DNA from 3 places in the Epibacterium sp. ABZ3_068 genome. Region 2 is predicted to be linked to each of the others. Evidence: riboswitches for the same ligand, from Rfam matches in the RefSeq annotation. Region 2 holds a riboswitch; each other region holds the start of a gene.

Region 1 (5,787 bases), 1.6 Mb from region 2:
GGGCCTTGTTTGCGTTGTAGTGCAAGAAGACCTTCACGTCCTCAGTTAGCCCAAGCTCGTCATAGAGCTCTTCGGTATATTCGTTTTCAATGCCGTACAGCTCAAACATCAGTGAAAAGGCATAGTCTTTCAGTTCTGCCTGTTTTACTTCCTCCAGTTTCTCAATCCCTCGCTGGAATTTGTAACCGATGTAATAGCCATGCACAGCCTCATCGCGGATAATCAGGCGGACAAGGTCAGCGGTGTTGGTCAGCTTGGCACGGCTTGACCAATACATCGGCAGGTAGAAGCCGGAGTAGAATAGGAAGCTTTCCAGAAACACGCTGGCGATTTTGCGCTTCAGTGGGTCGTTGCCCGGCGCGTAGGTGTCGAGAATGGTTCGCGCCTTGGCCTGCAAGTGCGGATTTTCTTCGGACCAGCGGAAGGCTTCGTCGATTTCTTTAGTGGAGCATAGCGTCGAGAAGATCGAAGAATAGCTTCGCGCGTGCACAGCTTCCATAAAAGCGATGTTGGTCAACACAGCCTCTTCATGCGGTGTGACAGCGTCGGGCATCAGCGACGGCGCACCAACGGTGTTCTGGATAGTGTCCAGCAGCGTTAGGCCGGTAAAAACACGGATGGTAAGCTGCTTTTCCTGATCGGTCAGAGTCGCCCAGCTTGGGATATCGTTGGAAAGCGGCACCTTCTCCGGCAGCCAAAAGTTTACGGTCAGGCGGTTCCAGACCTCTAGGTCCTTCTCATCGTCCATCCGGTTCCAGTTGATCGCGCGGGTGATCTGGGTCTCAGTCAGGTCTTTCATGTTTCTCTCCGATCACAGCGAGCAGGATACGCAGCCCTGAACCTCGGTGCCCTCTAGGGCTTCCTGGCGCAGGCGCACGTAGTAGACGGTCTTGATGCCCTTCTTCCAAGCATAGATCTGGGCTTTGTTTATGTCGCGGGTTGTGGCCTCTGCCGGGAAGAACAAGGTCAGCGACAGGCCCTGATCCACATGCTCGGTGGCCGCCGCATAAGTGTCGATCAGAGCCTCGGGGCCGATCTCATAGGCGTCACGGTAGTATTCCAGATTCTCATTGTTCATGAAGGCGGCAGGGTAGTAGACGCGGCCGATCTTACCTTCTTTACGGATCTCGATCTTGGACACGATCGGGTGAATCGAGGAGGTCGAGTTGTTGATATAGGAGATCGAACCGGTCGGCGGCACAGCTTGAAGGTTGCGGTTGAACAACCCGTGTTTCATCACATCGGCTTTCAAAACCGCCCAATCCTCCCGCGTTGGAAGGTCAACACCGTCAAACAGCATTTTGACGGTTTCGCTTTCGGGCAACCAGTCGCGGTCGGTGTATTTGTCAAAGAACACGCCAGAGGCATAGTTGGAACACTCAAAGCCCTTAAAGCTTGTGCCACGTTCCTTGGCAAGGTCACAGGACGTTCGGATCGCATGATAGGCCACAGCAGCAAAATAGACCGACGTGAATTCCACACCTTCAGCGCTGCCATAGTGCACCCGTTCCCGAGCCAGGTAGCCATGCAGATTCATCTGCCCAAGACCAATGGCGTGACTGTCATCATTGCCTTTGCGCACAGATGGCACAGAGTCGATAGCCGACATTTCAGAAACCGCGGTCAGCGCGCGGATCGCAGCACCCACGGTGCGGCCAAGGTCGTTGCCATCCATTGTTTTGGCGATGTTCAGCGAGCCAAGGTTACAGGAAATATCACTGCCCATTTTGGCATAGCTGAGATCATCATTGAACTCAGACGCCTCGTTTACCTGCAGGATTTCGGAACACAGGTTGGACATGTTGATCCGGCCCGCAATCGGGTTCATCCGGTTCACCGTGTCCTCAAACATCACGTAAGGGTAACCACTCTCAAACTGGATTTCGGCGATTGTCTGGAAGAACTCGCGCGCGTTCACCTTGGATTTACGAATGCGTTTATCGTCGACCATTTCCTCATATTTCTCGGTGACCGAGATCTCGGAAAACGGCACGCCATAAACCTTTTCCACATCATGCGGAGAGAACAGATACATCTCCGCGTTTTTCTTGGCCAACTCAAAGGTGATGTCCGGGATCACGACGCCAAGCGACAGGGTTTTGATGCGAATTTTCTCATCTGCGTTTTCACGCTTGGTATCGAGAAAGCGCATGATGTCTGGGTGGTGGGCGTTCAGATAGACCGCACCGGCCCCCTGACGTGCGCCGAGCTGATTGGCGTAGGAGAAGCTGTCTTCGAGCAGCTTCATGACCGGGATCACTCCAGACGATTGATTTTCAATGCCTTTGATCGGAGCGCCGTGTTCGCGGATGTTGGTCAACAACAGCGCCACACCGCCACCACGCTTGGATAGTTGCAGCGCCGAGTTGATGCCTCGGCCGATGCTTTCCATGTTGTCTTCCAGCCGTAGTAGGAAGCAGGAAATCAACTCCCCACGTGAGGCTTTGCCAGCGTTCAGGAAAGTCGGTGTCGCAGGTTGGAAACGGCCTTCAAGAATTTCCTCCATAAAGGACATCGCCAGCGCTTCGTCGCCACGCGCCAATGTCAGAGATGTCATCACGACGCGGTCTTCATAGCGTTCTAGAAACCGCTGCCCGTCACGGGTTTTGAGCGTGTAGGATGTGTAATACTTGAACGCTCCAAGGAAGGTCGGGAAGCGGAACTTCTTTGCATACGCCTCATCCCAGATCTTGCGCATGAAGCTCTTGGAGTACTGATCCAACACCGCCTCTTCATAGTAGCCTTCGCTGACAAGATAGCCGAGCTTTTCCTCCAACGAGTGGAAGAACACTGTGTTCTGGTTGACGTGCTGCAGGAAATACTGGCGCGCCGCCATGCGGTCAGCGTCAAATCGGATTTTGCCGTCCCCGTCATAAAGGTTCAGCATCGCGTTCAAAGCGTGATAGTCCAAAGTGCTCAGCTCACGGTCGAGCATAGGTTGCCCCCCAATTTTCGCAGCCCGTCTGTGACGCGGGCGATATCCGTTTCAGTGCCTGCCAGCTCCAAAGTGTAGAGCAGCGGCACGTTGCATTTTTCAGAGATGATGCGGCCCGCAAGCGCGTAGGTCGTACCGAAGTTTCGATTGCCTGTACCGATCACGCCACAAATGTGCCTGCGCCGCCGCAGGTCATTGAGAAACCGGATCACCGGTTTGGGCACCGCTCCTCTGCCTTGTCCATCCGCATAGGTCGGACACACCAAAACAAAAGGCACATCCACCGTCGGCAGCGGCGCTTCCGGCTCTATCGCGATGCGCATAGAAACCCAACCGAGCCGCGTCACAAAGCGGTGTGTGTTGCCAGAAGCGGACGAGAAATAGACAAGTGCCGGATCGCGGCCCGCCACGTTAGGAGGCCAAACGGGCAATCATGTCTGGGCGGAAGCCAGACCAATGTGCTCCGTTGGCTTCCACTACCGGGGCTTGGCGATAGCCCAGTTCAGTCACACGGGTCAGCGCGGAGGTATCTTCGGTCAAATCCACTACATCGTAGCTGATGCCTTTAGCATCTAGTGCACGTGTTGTGGCAGTGCATTGTACGCAAGCGGGTTTGGAATAAACGATGATGCTCATCTGTCCTCTTTCTGTTTTCTGTTGTCAAAGTCGAGGACACAGTGCAGGACAAACCCATTGCACGCCCCCGAACCCTCCGTTCGTGGTCTTTTTTGTGCTGACGGCAGGTCTCCTGACTCGCGGATCTATGCTTGGCTGGCCTTCCCGAAAGCAGCACTTTCAGTGGCGTGTTCAACCTTGCTCACCGCTTACAGTTGCGGGGGCAGTGCCGGATTTTCACCGGCTTCCCTCTTAGCCTTCGAGTAGAATCGAAGGAACCGAAGCAACACCATATTGGGTATATAGGAAGGCCACCGTCAACATATAGGTTTGGGTTGACATTTTCTTTTTTAACCCCGGAAGGCAGCCAAAGCTACACAGAGAACGGAACTGGGTACATTGCTTGTGAAACAATCGAGTGCAAAAAACTGATTTGGGATCGTTTCGACCAAATTGCAGCCCGTAATTTTAGACACATCGCACATGGCTTAGTCGAATTCGAAACGGTAGGGCTTTCAACAGAGTCTTCATGTGATACGGGTAAACAACTCTAGGCGAAGCAACCGTTCGCGCAGGCCGCAGCGAAGGGTTTCGCTTTCAGTTGATTCTGTGGAAAAACAACGTGTTGCTGGCGCAGAAAATAGCGTTTCAAACAAAGCGCGAGTACCTTTCTGATCAGGCTTTGCGCGTTTGCTGCGGTGCAGGAAAGATCTTCGCCAGTTTGCGGAGGTTTTGGGCGGTGGCGGCGAGGAGGAATTCATCGTTTGCGCCGCATGGACCGCGCAATCGGAGCCGCCCCAACCCGAGGATGCGTTTGAGGTGGGCAAAGAGCATTTCCACCTTCTTTCGTAGTCGCATCGAGATCGCATATTGCTTTGTTTTGGCAATGTCGCGGGCGACCTGACGGGCATCTTCGTATTCTTCGTGAGTGATCTTGCGTGCGTCGGCGGTGGGACAGCACTTGGCTTTGGATGGGCAGGCCTGACAGGTCAGCTTAAGGGCGCGATATCGCGAGACAGCTTTGCCGGTTGGGCCCCGGTTCGGGTCAGAGTAGTTGCGGCAAAACTGTTTATGCAACGTAGAAATCTGCGGGTGCATTGTCTGGCGTGGCGCAGTGCGGCTTTGAACTTGGCCATTTATGGTAGATGCAGCTAGACAAGAGGACAAATTCTCAGGCCGCAGGACTGAGCTGCCGTTCGCCTTAAAGATGACAATGGCTTTCGTCAGCCTCAAGCGAGCTTTTCGCCTTGTTCATTGGCGTAGAAAGGGAACCTGAGATCGGTGTCGATGCCGAGATAGAATATGCCACAGATCGAACGTGGCACCCGGCCAAATATCAGCGAAAATCTCCAAAGTCCCCGGCGTGATAAACCAATGGCCGCGCGGCTTGATCGCATCTCAAATGGGTAACAGCCCCAAGAAAAATCGTATGATCCCCGGCATCCCATTCATTGGCTATATCCGCACTTAAAACAGCTGATGCACCGCGTAAAGTGGCAAGGCCCTCCGCGTCCTCAAAGAGGTTTTCCATTTGACTGTAGGTTTGTCCTGCAAAATGCAAAGCATGTTGCCGCATATCATGGCTAAGGATGTTCACGGCGAACCGGCCAGATCCCCGAAGCTTTTCACGCAGCTTTGACCGCTTGGAGAGCGAAATGGCGATCAATGGCGGATCGAGAGACACGGACATAAACGCGCTGACGGTTGCGCCGTGTACACCGTCCAACGTGCGCGTGGTGACGACGGTCACACCGGTTGCAAAACGCCCGCAACAGTCGCGAAATGCACGTGGATTAATGGAGCGAGGAGTGGGAACGTCATACATTGTGCATACTTTTGACAGGTCGGGGAGATGCGCTTGCCTACGTGGGGTGGCAAGCGTGTTTTTCTGAAGGGGCGGCTTGGCTGGGCGCACTTAGGCGGCGGCCGAGTGGCCCGCGAGTTCTTTGCGGATGATCTCCGCTCCTGCACCTAAGGCGTACAGCTTGCCTTTGGCAACATCGCGAGGCAGCGGTGCCATGCCGCAGTTCGTACAGGGGTAAAGCTTGTCCGCATCCACGTATTTCAATGCATCGCGCAGGGTGCCTGCAACCTCTTCGGGGGACTCTATGGTGTGGGTGGCCACATCCACAGCGCCCACCATAACCTTCTTGCCCCGGAGCAATGCGATCAACTCCAGCGGAACATGGGAGTTATGACACTCCAGAGAAATCAGATCGAGCGTGGATTTCTGGAGG
Region 2 (5,787 bases):
AAACTCAAGGAGGGGAAGTTCTTTGAGGACGTGGAGCGGTTTACCAAAGCTATCCGGGGCAGCGATTACGAAAACCTGGATATCTTGCCGGCGAACCTCACCTTCCGGGATTTTGACATTTTTCTGTCCCGAATGAAAAACAGCCGGTCGCGGCTGAAGAAAGCACTGAAGGGTGTTGACGGTGACTATGATGTGATCCTGTTGGATTGCCCGCCGAACCTTTCGGTTTTATCCGAGGCCGTGTTCAAGGCGGCTGATCACATTGTGGTGCCGGTTATCCCCTCTACCCTGACAGAGCGAACCTTTGCGCAGTTGGTGGAATTCTTTGACGAACAGGGGTTGAACGCCAAAAAGCTGAAACCCTTCTTTTCGATGGTGCAAGCGCGCAAAACTCTGCATGCGGACACCATCGAACGCATGCGCAAGTCTTACAAAGGCAAGTTCATGCAGACGCATTTGCCGTTTTCCACAGATGTCGAAAAAATGGGCGTGCACCGTGAGCCAACGCTGGCATTTGCCGGCAACCGTCCGGCCGCAAAAGCCTATAGATCGCTTTGGCAGGAACTGGACAAGCAGACCTGAGGAGGGCGCGATGCAAGAGATAGAACGAAAGTTTCTGGTGCGGGATTTGCCCGATTTGACCGAGGCAAAGCGGACAGAAATACGCCAAGGCTATATCACTCATCCTTCTGATGCTGTGGAAATGCGGCTGCGCCAGAAGAACGCTGCGTTTGTGATGACGTTCAAATCCGGCGAGGGCACCGTAAGAACCGAGCGTGAGGCCGCCATCACCCAGGAACAGTTCGACACCTTCTGGCCGGAAACCGAAGGGCGGCGGGTGGAAAAGATACGCTGGAGCGCTTCTTTTGCAGATGGGCTGATCTATGAGCTGGATGTGTTCGAAGGCACCCTGGACGGGTTGGTTCTGATCGAGGTGGAATTTGATACTCTGGAGGCTGCAGAAGCCTTTGAGCCGCCAGAGTGGTTTGGCGCGGATGTGACCGACGACAAACGGTATAAGAACAAGAATATGGCGGTGAACGGTCTTCCTGTTTAAGGCATGGCTTTGCGCAACAAATAGATGTCCATGAGCCAACCATGCTCGGCCCGTGCTTCGGTACGGGTCGTTTTTATTTTTTCGGACATTTCTGACAACGGCCCTGCAATCGAGATTTCATTCTCCATCCCCGCATAGGCGGTCCACCAGATTGTTATCCCATCCTGTGGCAAAGTCTGAAAGGAACATTGCCCGTCCAGCATGATGATCAGCGTGTCGGCCGAAGGAGGCCAGCCGTGATCGCGCAGCTGTCGGCCGGTGGTGATGGTCACAGCTTCGTTGATCTGGTTGAGGGGTTCCACATGCGCAGCAGTCAGCGCCTGGATCGACGTGATGCCTGGGATCACATGCACCGCTATATTGCCCCTGGATGTCAGCCGGTCTGCGATCCGCATGGTGCTGTCATACAGGGAAGGATCTCCCCAGACAAGGAAGCCAACAGAGCCGCCTTTTGGTAGGTGCTGCGTGATATTCAGCCACCAAAGATCAGCAATCGCGTCATGCCAATCGTCGACTCTTGTGCGATAATCCTGGGTTTTTTCATCACGGGCCGGCAGGTCAAATTCTACAATCTGTGGGCCGGGTGCCTTGATCACTTCGGAACAGATGGCCTGGCGCAGGGCGGCCAGATCGTCTTTGCCCGCGCCTTTGTTTGGTATCAGGATCAGATCAACCGCGTTCAGCGCCTCAACGGCTTGCAAGGTCAGATGCTTGGGGTTGCCGGTTCCGATGCCAACAAGAGAAAGCGTGAACTGTGCTGCGGTCATAAGGGGCTCCAAAATGAAACACGGCCCCTGTGATGGGGCCGTGCGATCAAAAGGTCAACGGGTCAGGCAGCGATCAGGCTGCGTTGAACAGGCGTGGTGTGACCAGACCAGCGCGTTCCAGGCCACGCAGAGATTTGGCTGCGAACAAAACGGCCAAATCCGCAATCGGTTCGATCAGGACAACCAGCATATAGGCTGCACCGAAAGAGAAGACAGAAGCGAGGTTTTCAGCACCAAAGCCCTGACCGTAGAAAGCCCAGAAGGCCACCCATGCAACAACGCCGCCCTGATATGCGGTCGACAGGGCCAGAGCCTGCGAATACTTCAGGTCAACATAGGCGGTATTCGGGGCAATGATCCGGGTCGCCAGCGCGTGCAGGGCAAACAGGGGCACAAGAAGGGTTGTCAGGTTGATTGCGTATTGCGGTAGATCGATGGGTGCAAAGAACACGCCCTGGATCAGCAGACCCGCCGCCAGACCAAAAGCGGCCGGAGCAGCACCGAGGATGAGGAACAGGGTTGAGCCGAGAATAAAGTGGACTTCGGACACTCCAACCGGGAAATGCGGCAAGAGTTCAAAGAACACAAACACGCCCACAGTAGCGATCAGCGCACGCACGGCGTAGGACACGATATTGGTTTTCTTCAGATCGGCAAAAGTCTCTTTTGCCGCGTAGGTGACTGCGCCAGCAGCTGTTACATAAGACAGCGCAATTTTCGCACCATCAACGATACCTGGTTCGATATGCATTATATTCTCCATACCGCCATCCCCGGCGGCTCAAGTTATGTCGTGGTATGGCCGGTCTCCTGACTTGTGGCTCAAGCGCGCAGTTTGCCCTTCCCGAAGAGTTCCCTTCAGTGGTGATGCAAACCCGCTCGCCACACACAGTCGCGGGGGCGGTTGAGGCTTTGGGTGCCGCGATTGGGTCCACCCGTCCTCATTCCCGTTTCAGCCCACAACGCTTGGCGTTGGAATTGGGCACCATATCCAGTTCATCTGCCATCTGACGTCGAAAAAGGTCAAGCTCGAATCTGCCAGTTGGGCGCAATTTTGCGACAAAAGTCGGGTGATGGATGTAATAAAATTACACGCGATTTATGGGGCTTCGGCCAGCGGACCATAGAGGATCAGGACCGGGGCCTGTGTCTCCAGTTTTGGCAAAAGGTCCGGTAAAGTGCCAAGTTTTTCGCGCCGCAGCTCCTGTTCGGGCGTAGAGACCCCGGTTGCCAGAAGGGCTGGAGTTTCGGGCGACATCCCGTGCTCCAGCAACTGCCCAGCCAGTGCCGCAAAGGTGCGTTTGCCCATATAGACCACAGTTGTGGCCTCCGGATCGGCCAGCGCCGCCATGTTCATCTCTTCGGGCAAGGCACCGTTTGCACTGTGACCTGTGATGTATTGCAGGCGACGCGCTGTCATTCGTCGTGTTAACGGGATGCTGGCCGCCGCTGCCGCGGCAGACGCCGCTGTGACGCCGGGTATGATTTCAAAGGCGATACCGGCAGCGCGCAGGGCGGTGATTTCTTCTTCAAGACGGCCAAAAATTCCGGCATCTCCCGATTTGAGACGCACCACATTTGCACCGGATTTGGCGTAGTCCACCAGAAGGCGGCTCACGTGGTCTTGCTTCGGTGAGGGGCGCCCTGCACGTTTGCCCACGCCCACCAGATCCGCGTCCTTGGAGGCGTGACCCAGAATGGGGCCGGAAGACAGGTCGTCAAACAGGATGGCGTCCGCCGCCTCAAGCCGCTTCACGGCCTTGACGGTTAGCAGTTCTGGGTCGCCTGGGCCAGAAGAGACAAAAGAGACAAAGCCGGTCATGCCTTTTCTCCGGTGATCAGATGGAAGAAGGTACCGGTCACGTGGCCTTTGATCGATCCGGTTTCTGGCACCGGATTGCCATCGGCGTCAAACACATTTGCCAAAGGTGCGTCGGGTTCGTCCAGAATGCTCGAGTAGTGGAACTCGTGGCCGCGTAATGCGGTTTCGGCCGCAAAACCCGGCATGGGACTCTGCAAAACAGCGCGGCGATAGCCAAGATGAAATCTGCGTTTTTCGTATGAGGTCACAAGCCCCAAAAGCCCGGCCATCTGGTGGCGGTTACCTTCCTTGTCAATCAAAGCTTCCCCAAGCGCCATATAGCCACCGCATTCACCATGGACTGGTTTTGATGCCGCGTGTTTCTGGAGGCCCTTACGGAATATCTCTGCTGCAGCCAGCGTGCCCCCATGCAGTTCCGGGTAGCCACCCGGAAGCCAAACAAGGTCGGCGTCTGCTGCAGGCGCTTCGTTGGCCAGAGGCGAAAATGGTAGGATCTCGGCGCCGGCCTGTCGCCAGCCTTCCAACAGATGTGGATAGGTAAAGGAAAATGCCGCATCGCGTGCCAGCGCAATGCGTTGGGCCGGAGGTGTCGGAAGCGGCGCAGCTGGGGCATCGGGGCCGGCGAGGGCTGCGGCTTTGATTGCGTCCAGATCTACGTTGGAGCGCAGAAAACTGGCGTAGCCTGCGATGGCACTTTCCAGGTCCGGATGCTCAACGGCCTGAATCAAACCCAGATGCCGTTCTGGCAGGGCTAGGTCACCACGACGGGGCAGGGAGCCGAGCACTTTTACGCCTGCACGTTCCATGCCGAGCCGCGTCAGGCGTTCGTGCCGGGGGCTGGCAACCCGGTTCAGGATGACCCCGGCAAAAGGCAGATCCGGGTCGTAGGCTTTGAACCCCAGCGCGGTTGCTGCGGCGGATTGGGCCTGACCGCCCACATCAATCACCAACACAACCGGCCAGCCCATTCGTTTTGCTGTTTCGGCGGAGGAGCCAAAACCGCTTTGTCCGCGTGTGGCCACCCCGTCAAACAGCCCCATGGAGCCTTCGGCAACGCAGATGTCCGCGCCTTTGGCCTGGGTTGCAATGGCATTCAGCAACCCGTCGTCCATCGCCCATGTATCAAGGTTGAAGGAGGCCCGTTTGGCGGCAGCGAGGTGAAACGCCGGGTCGATATAATCCGGGCCACTCTTGAATGGCTGCACCGTCAGACCATCCTCAGCCAAGGCGCGCAGAAGGCCCAGCATCACTGTTGTCTTGCCGGTGCCAGAAGATGGGGCGGAGATCAGGATACCTTTGGCCATTATTCAGTTCCTTCCGGAAAGCGCGGGTCCGTGCCCACCGGGCGGTACCGGCGGTCATAGTCGCCGGCATAAAGGCAGCTTTCGTCGAACTCTTCTGCGCCGATGGCGCGCCCCACGAGGATCAGCGCTGTGCGGCCCCGTTCGCCTTGGGTCGCGTCCTCAAGTGTTTCGAGTGTGGCCTTGACGATGCGCTGATCCGGCCATGTCGCACGCCAGATTACGGCCACCGGACAGTCCGCGCCATAATGCGGTGTGAGGTGGGCTATTACATCTTCGAGCACATGAACGCTGAGGTGAATGGCCAGGGTTGCGCCGGTCTTGCCGAAATTTTCCAGCGTCTCGCCGTCCGGCATCGCCGAGGCGCGGCCGGAGGTTCGGGTTAGAACCAAAGACTGGGCAACTCCCGGTAAGGTCAGTTCGGCCCCCAATGCTGCCGCAGCTGCGGCAAAAGACGGCACCCCGGGCGTTACGTCATAGGGAATGCCTTCTGCGCGCAGGCGGCGCAGCTGTTCGCCCATTGCTGACCAGACCGAAAGATCTCCGGAATGGAGACGGGCAATGTCATGGCCTGCTGAATGGGCGGATTTGATCTCATCAATGATTTCATCAAGTGACATCGGAGCAGTGTTCACAATCCGAGCGCCCGCCGGGCAGTGCTCCAACAGCGCTTCGGGAACCAGAGAACCCGCGTAAAGGCAAACCGGGCAGGCGGCAATCAAGTCGCGCCCACGCAGCGTGATCAGGTCCGCCGCTCCGGGGCCAGCTCCGATAAAATGAACCGTCATGGGGTAAAAACCTCCGCTTGGGCCACGGTGGCAAGGCCATCCGGGGTTGTCT
Region 3 (5,787 bases), 230 kb from region 2:
TCCAGCATCCAGCGGGTGCCGATGCTGTTGGCCTGCGCCTTGGCGGTGATGGTGATGGACCGGGGGCGCGAGGGGGACGAAGAGATCGTATAGGTGCGGTGCACCACGCCGCCGGGCTGGCCGGGAGCGGGGATTTCCAGCGTCAGAAACTGGCCCGGATCATAAGAGAAGAGCGCACCGGAGGGCGCGCGAAAGCTGAAACTGGCGGTGTTGGGCACCTCTGGCACAACCGAAACACATTCCAGCATCTCACTGTCCTGCCAGAAGGTGGGGGCGGGTTTGGAGGGGAGGGTGGTCATATCGTCATTCCGCCGCAAGGGTCTGAGGGGCCACACGTCGGGCCAGGGTTGCGCAATACCACTCCACGAACTGCAAGACGCCGCTTTCCTGAATTTGGGAATAGGGGCCGGGTTCATAGGCGGGGCTGTTGATGCCCATCTGGTTGTCTTCCACCACCTGGCGGTCTTCGTCATTGGTGGCAACCCAGACCTCGGTCAGGCGTTTGAGGTCGTAATCCGCCCCTTCCACCGCGTCTTTGTGAACCAGCCATTTGGTGGTCACTTCGGTTTCGGTTGCACTGATCGGGGTCACGCGGAAGACGATAGAGTGATCGGGCAGGAAGTGGTTCCAGGTGGTCGGGTAATGGAACTGCAACAGCGCGCCGGCATCGGCAAAGGGCACCCGCCCCAGCCAGCGGCGCACCGCGGTCTTCCCGTCCATCGTATAGCTTTCGGCGCCTTCTTTCAGAGGCATACGGGCCACGCGGAACTGGCCATCGTCGCTGATATGGAAGTTTGACGCAAGGCCGGCGGTTTCGCAGCGGTCAAAATGGGCCTGAAGGTTTGGCGGTGTTTCGCCACCTTCACCAATGCCGGTGACGCTGGGATCATCCGGGTAGGTGCGGCAGAGGGCGGGGTGGTTGCCGCCACAGTGGTAGCACTCGCGGTTGTTTTCCCAGACCAGCTTCCAGTTGCCGTTTTCCACGATGGTGCTTTCAAAGGCGACCTTGGCATTGCTCAGATCGTGGGGCTCCAGATAGGGGCGGGCCCGGTTGGCAAACGTATCGAAATCCGGGGCCTCATCGGCCAGGCAGATATAGACAAGGCCCGCCAGTTCCCGGCAATGAACAGTCTTCAGCCCATGCGCCTTGGGGTCGAAATCCGGTCCCATGTCGCGCGCCCACAGAAGCGAGCCGTCCAGCTCATAGGTCCATTGGTGGTAGGGGCAGACCAGTTTGGGGGCGTGGCCTTTGGCGGCTTTGCACAGGATGGACCCGCGGTGACGGCAGGTGTTGTGGAAGGCGCGGATGTCCCCGTCGGTCCCGCGTACAAGGATCACCCGGAATGCACCCACCTTATGGGTGACATAGCTGCCGGGTTTTTCCAATTCGCAGGCGGCGATGGCAAACAGCCATTCGCGATAGAAAATGCTTTCAAGATCCGCCTGAAACACATCGGGATCTGTGTAAAACGCTTGTTCCAGGGCATGGCCGCGGGTTCTGCGCGCCAATAATGTGTCGATCTTGCTCACGTCTGGCTCTCCTGCCGCGCGGGGCGGTTGTGGCTTGGGCAGATGGCAACAGGGGTCCGTCCGACGGCGCGGGAGGCACGCTTTCGGTCACAGGAGCCCCCACCGCCACCCGCGGTTTGACATATCTGCAAGGCTGGTTTCCGGACTTGGAAGAGGCCTTGGCCCAAGATGCGGCACCTTCCCGGGATCCTCCTCCCAGTGGTCGTGGCCGCGTCTGTTCATCCTTACCGTTGCGGGGGCAGCGCCGGAGTTGCACCGGCTTCCCAATTCTCCGGCGACTCTGCACAAGCCACCGGCACCTTACGCGCTCAAACTAGCGTGCGTTGCAGATCCAACTTCGCCACAAGCGACAAAATATGAAAAGAAACAGACCTTCCGGAGTAAAGTTTGCGCGGCGCAGGGATCTCTCTGCCCTTGGGCGGCTGTGGTTTAAGGCTTGCCCGAACGTCCCTTGGGCGTAGACTTCGGGGCAGCGAAAGCAGGGAGGTGGGGGAGATGTTTTCAGGGTTTGACACGGTTGAGATTGATCTGTCGACCGCCCGTATCCATGCGCGGGTGGGCGGCGTGGGTAAGCCGCTGTTGCTGATGCATGGTTATCCGCAGACCCATGTGATGTGGCATGGGATTGTAGATGCGTTGGCGCGTAGCCATCGGGTGATCGTGCCGGATCTGCGCGGGTATGGCCAGTCCCTGGCGCGGGATGGAGATTTTACCTTTCGGGCGATGGCGAGGGATCAGGTCGCGGTGATGGCCAGGCTGGGCCATGACCGGTTTGATGTGATTGCCCATGATCGCGGCGCACGTACGGCGCATCGGATGGTTCTGGATCATCCCGAAACGGTGCGCTCGGTTGCGTTGCTGGACATCCTGCCAACGCTTGATGTGTGGAAGACAATGGATGCGTGGCTGGCCAGACGCTATTACCACTGGATGTTTCTGGCGCAGCCCGGCGGCATGCCCGAGCGGCTGATCAATGGCGATCCTGTTCATTTCCTGCATTCCGCCCTCCTGGGCCTGTCGGGGGCGAAAGAGATGTTCCATCCTGAAGCGCTGGCAGCTTATGAGCGGGCAGCGCAAAACCCGGATGTGGTAGCGGCCTGGTGTGGAGATTACGCGGCGGCCGCATCGGTTGATCTGGACCATGACCGCGCGGATCTGGGCCGGACGAGCGACATGGAATGTCTGGTGTTATGGGGGCGCAAAGGGGTTGTGGCACATCACATGGATCCGGTTGAAGCCTGGAAGACCTGGTTTCCCAAGGCCAGGGGACATGCAATTGACGCCGGGCATTTTCTGGTAGAGGAGCGCCCACAAGAGGTGCTAGCCGCGTTACAGACGCATCTGAACGCAGTGCCAGCGGTCAGTTGGACCAGTTGTCGCCCTTGACCTCGTTCCAGCCGGGAAAGACTGCGGACTGGGGCGCGACCTTGGTGGCGCGAAGCATGTCAAAACTGCGTTGCAGCTGGGCATCTGTCATGTCGCGGGCAATCACCACGATCCGCGATGTTGTATCCCCTTCGGGCCAGTTCTTCAGCGGCACAGGCGCATCAAAGATGTGTTGAACCCCATGAAAGACAAAGGGAATATCCATCCCTTTGAGGAACACGATACCTTTGACACGCAGCAGGTCGCGCCCTTTGAGCGCCACCAGCGTGTCGAGCCATTTGTCAAAAACCGCATCCTCCAGCGGGGTGTCCAAGGTGATCGAAGCCGTGTTGATCCGGCTGTCATGGGCTGAGAAATGCTGGGTTGGCGCGGGCGTGGACAGGCCCGAAAGATTGGCCAGAGGATCGGCACTGGTCGCGGCACCATCGGTATGGGACACCCAGGCCAGCGCGTTTTCCGTGGTCGCGCCGCGCCGCATGCCCGACAGGCCCCAAAGCATCTGCGGGGATTGGATCACTTCGTTGACGTCAACCAGTCGCGCCGTGGGATTAAGGCTCTGGAGGCGGGCTTTCAGCGCATCGGCCTGCTCTGCAGAGACCAGATCGGTTTTGGTCACCACAACAAGATCCGCCGTAGCGACCTGTGACACTGCTTCGAATTGGTCATCCAGCGTGGATTGGCCGTGGGCGGCGTCCACCAGGGTAATGACACCGTCCAGCAGGGATACGCGCGACAGGTAGCGGTCAGACAACAGGGTCTGGCGCACCGGGGCCGGATCGGCCAGACCCGTGGTTTCGATCACCACGCGGTCAAAGTCCAGCTCACCCGAGGCGCGCCGGGTGATCAGCCCCGCCAGTGTTTCCGCCAGATCCCCCCGGATCGAACAGCAGATACAGCCTGAAGACATCAGAACCACCTCTTCGCTGCTGTCTTCGATCAGGTCGTGGTCCAGTCCAACTTCGCCAAATTCATTTACGATCACCGCGATTTTGCCCGAGCTCGCGTCCGAGAGGACCTTGTTCAGGAGGGTCGATTTCCCGGCGCCAAGAAAGCCGGTCAAAAGGGCAACAGGAAGGCGGCTGTCGGACATGAGGGCTCCTGCTTGGGGCTGGGACGACGGGGATTGAAAGCTCAAAAAGTGATATGTTGTAACGATGTTCGGGTCAAGGGAGTTGGGGGCAAGGTAACTGTGCCCAGCACAGCGAAGACCCGGCCGCTGTTGGGTGGCCGGGTCTGTTTGGTCGGATCAGGTCAGGGTGGGACCGGGATCAATCCTTGCGCCAGGCATTGGCTGCAAACGCATCATCCAGCGGCGTATGGGTGATGTGGTTGGTATAGTTCGACAGCACTTTGAGGCTGGTGCCCACCAGCACTTCCAGCACATGCTTTTTGGTGAAACCGGCTTCCAAAAAGGCGGAAATATCGCCGTCGCTGGGATAGCCGCGGGTTTCATTAATGATGATGGCGAATTGGCGCAGCGCTTCGAGCCGGGCGTCCGCAATCGGGGTGCCGTCGCGCAATGCGGTGATCACGTCCTCAGCCACGCCCCCCATCTGGGCCAGGGTCGTATGAGCGGCCATGCAATAGGTACAGCCGTTCAGCCGGTTGTTGGCGAGCAGAACAATCTGGCGCTCGGTCTCGGTAAAGCTGGTTTTGTCATTGATTTTCGACAGGGTCAGATAGGCCTCCAGCAGAGCCGGGGCTTCGGACATGTTGCGGTAGAGGTTGGGCAGAAAGCCATAGGCCTTTTCGGAATCGTCCAGCATTTTCTTGGCGGCTTCGGGGGCAGATTCGATTGTGTGCAATTCAAAGATCGACATCAGGTCGGGCTCCATCAAAACAGAAGGTCAGGACCGCGCGGCTGGAATGTAGTTCTATACCGGTCGGTCAAAATGGCAGATAGGCATACTGTACCGATCGTTCAAGAACCGGGGGCGATAAAATAAAACGATCGGTCAAAAACTGCCTGAGGTGCTGTTAAAAACGTGCACGAGTGGTTTGTTTAACGCCGAACCAGTTTCCGGGCCTGACGGCGCAGGGCGTTCAGATCGCTTTCGCCAAAGACGCCGCGGGCCAGGACGCGCAGACCGGTTTCCAACGCCAGCAGGGCTTTGGCGGTGTCGGCGATTTCAAAATCCGCAGGCAGCAGGTTTTGCGCGCAGGCCAGTGTCAGCTGGTCGATGAAAAACCCCTCGAACTCCTGCAGGCCTTGGCGCACCAGGGCTTGGACCTCATCAGAGTGAAACTCGATCTCAAGCGCGGTATTGACCAGGAAACAGCCTTTTCTTTCCGTGTCATCCAGGCTTTGGCGGACCATTTCCGCAAAGAGGTCGTCAATCGCGGCCAAGGGATCAGGGTTCCGGGCCATCTTGGTCAGGGTCGCGCAGCGGTGTTCGATATTGTATTTAAGAAAGACCTTGAGGAACAGATCCTGCTTGCTGCCGAAGGAATGGTAGAGGCTGCCTTTGTTGATCCCCATATGGGTGGTCAGATCGGTGATCGAGGTCGGCGCATAGCCTTTGCGCCAGAACAGGTTCATGGCACGTTCAACGGCGTGGTCTTCGTCAAATATTTTGCTGCGGGCCATGCGGGCGTCTACCTCTTCTGCGCAGAGAGATATAAGCCATCGCCCCCCATGCCGACAAGGACAGCCGTCGCGGCGGCAGAGCGTGCATAACGGATCGGTTGCTGGCGTGAGGCAAAAAAACCAGCCGCACGGGGTGCGGCTGGCTTGGCATGTTTTCGGCGTGGGGGTTAGACGATGCTGTCGAGCCCATCCAGATCCAGACCGATGATCAGCGGATCGTGGTCGGATGCGGCATAGGGGCCACCGGCAAAGAAGCCGGAGTTCTTGAACGATGTGTCATAGTT

Evidence for each region. Region 2 has a riboswitch for cobalamin ahead of ACXAEW_RS01150 (energy-coupling factor ABC transporter permease). Riboswitches for the same ligand answer to the same signal wherever they lie in the genome.
Region 1: another riboswitch for cobalamin. It lies ahead of nrdH (glutaredoxin-like protein NrdH); the one in region 2 lies ahead of ACXAEW_RS01150 (energy-coupling factor ABC transporter permease).
Region 3: another riboswitch for cobalamin. It lies ahead of ACXAEW_RS02210 (aromatic ring-hydroxylating oxygenase subunit alpha); the one in region 2 lies ahead of ACXAEW_RS01150 (energy-coupling factor ABC transporter permease).

What each region holds. Positions count from the first base shown of each region.
Region 1 covers NZ_JBSWUV010000001.1:1,817,629-1,823,415, forward strand. Annotated here, with positions in the region: gene nrdF (class 1b ribonucleoside-diphosphate reductase subunit beta) at 1-799, opposite strand, end outside; gene nrdE (class 1b ribonucleoside-diphosphate reductase subunit alpha) at 812-2,935, opposite strand; gene nrdI (class Ib ribonucleoside-diphosphate reductase assembly flavoprotein NrdI) at 2,917-3,345, opposite strand; gene nrdH (glutaredoxin-like protein NrdH) at 3,347-3,571, opposite strand; cobalamin riboswitch at 3,657-3,848, opposite strand; partial or broken gene ACXAEW_RS08740 (transposase) at 4,226-4,621, opposite strand; gene ACXAEW_RS08745 (flavin reductase family protein) at 4,887-5,375, opposite strand; gene ACXAEW_RS08750 (methionine synthase) at 5,466-5,787, opposite strand, start outside.
Region 2 covers NZ_JBSWUV010000001.1:225,413-231,199, reverse strand. Annotated here, with positions in the region: gene ACXAEW_RS01165 (ParA family protein) at 1-582, shown strand, start outside; gene ACXAEW_RS01160 (CYTH domain-containing protein) at 593-1,057, shown strand; gene cobF (precorrin-6A synthase (deacetylating)) at 1,054-1,824, opposite strand; gene ACXAEW_RS01150 (energy-coupling factor ABC transporter permease) at 1,898-2,575, opposite strand; cobalamin riboswitch at 2,608-2,829, opposite strand; gene cobA (uroporphyrinogen-III C-methyltransferase) at 2,924-3,646, opposite strand; gene ACXAEW_RS01140 (cobyrinate a,c-diamide synthase) at 3,643-4,950, opposite strand; gene cobM (precorrin-4 C(11)-methyltransferase) at 4,950-5,735, opposite strand; gene ACXAEW_RS01130 (cobalamin biosynthesis protein) at 5,732-5,787, opposite strand, start outside.
Region 3 covers NZ_JBSWUV010000001.1:459,446-465,232, reverse strand. Annotated here, with positions in the region: gene ACXAEW_RS02215 (FAD-binding oxidoreductase) at 1-299, opposite strand, end outside; gene ACXAEW_RS02210 (aromatic ring-hydroxylating oxygenase subunit alpha) at 304-1,530, opposite strand; cobalamin riboswitch at 1,645-1,848, opposite strand; gene ACXAEW_RS02205 (alpha/beta fold hydrolase) at 2,026-2,916, shown strand; gene ACXAEW_RS02200 (CobW family GTP-binding protein) at 2,891-4,006, opposite strand; gene ACXAEW_RS02195 (carboxymuconolactone decarboxylase family protein) at 4,185-4,736, opposite strand; gene ACXAEW_RS02190 (TetR/AcrR family transcriptional regulator) at 4,919-5,503, opposite strand; gene ACXAEW_RS02185 (ExeM/NucH family extracellular endonuclease) at 5,671-5,787, opposite strand, start outside.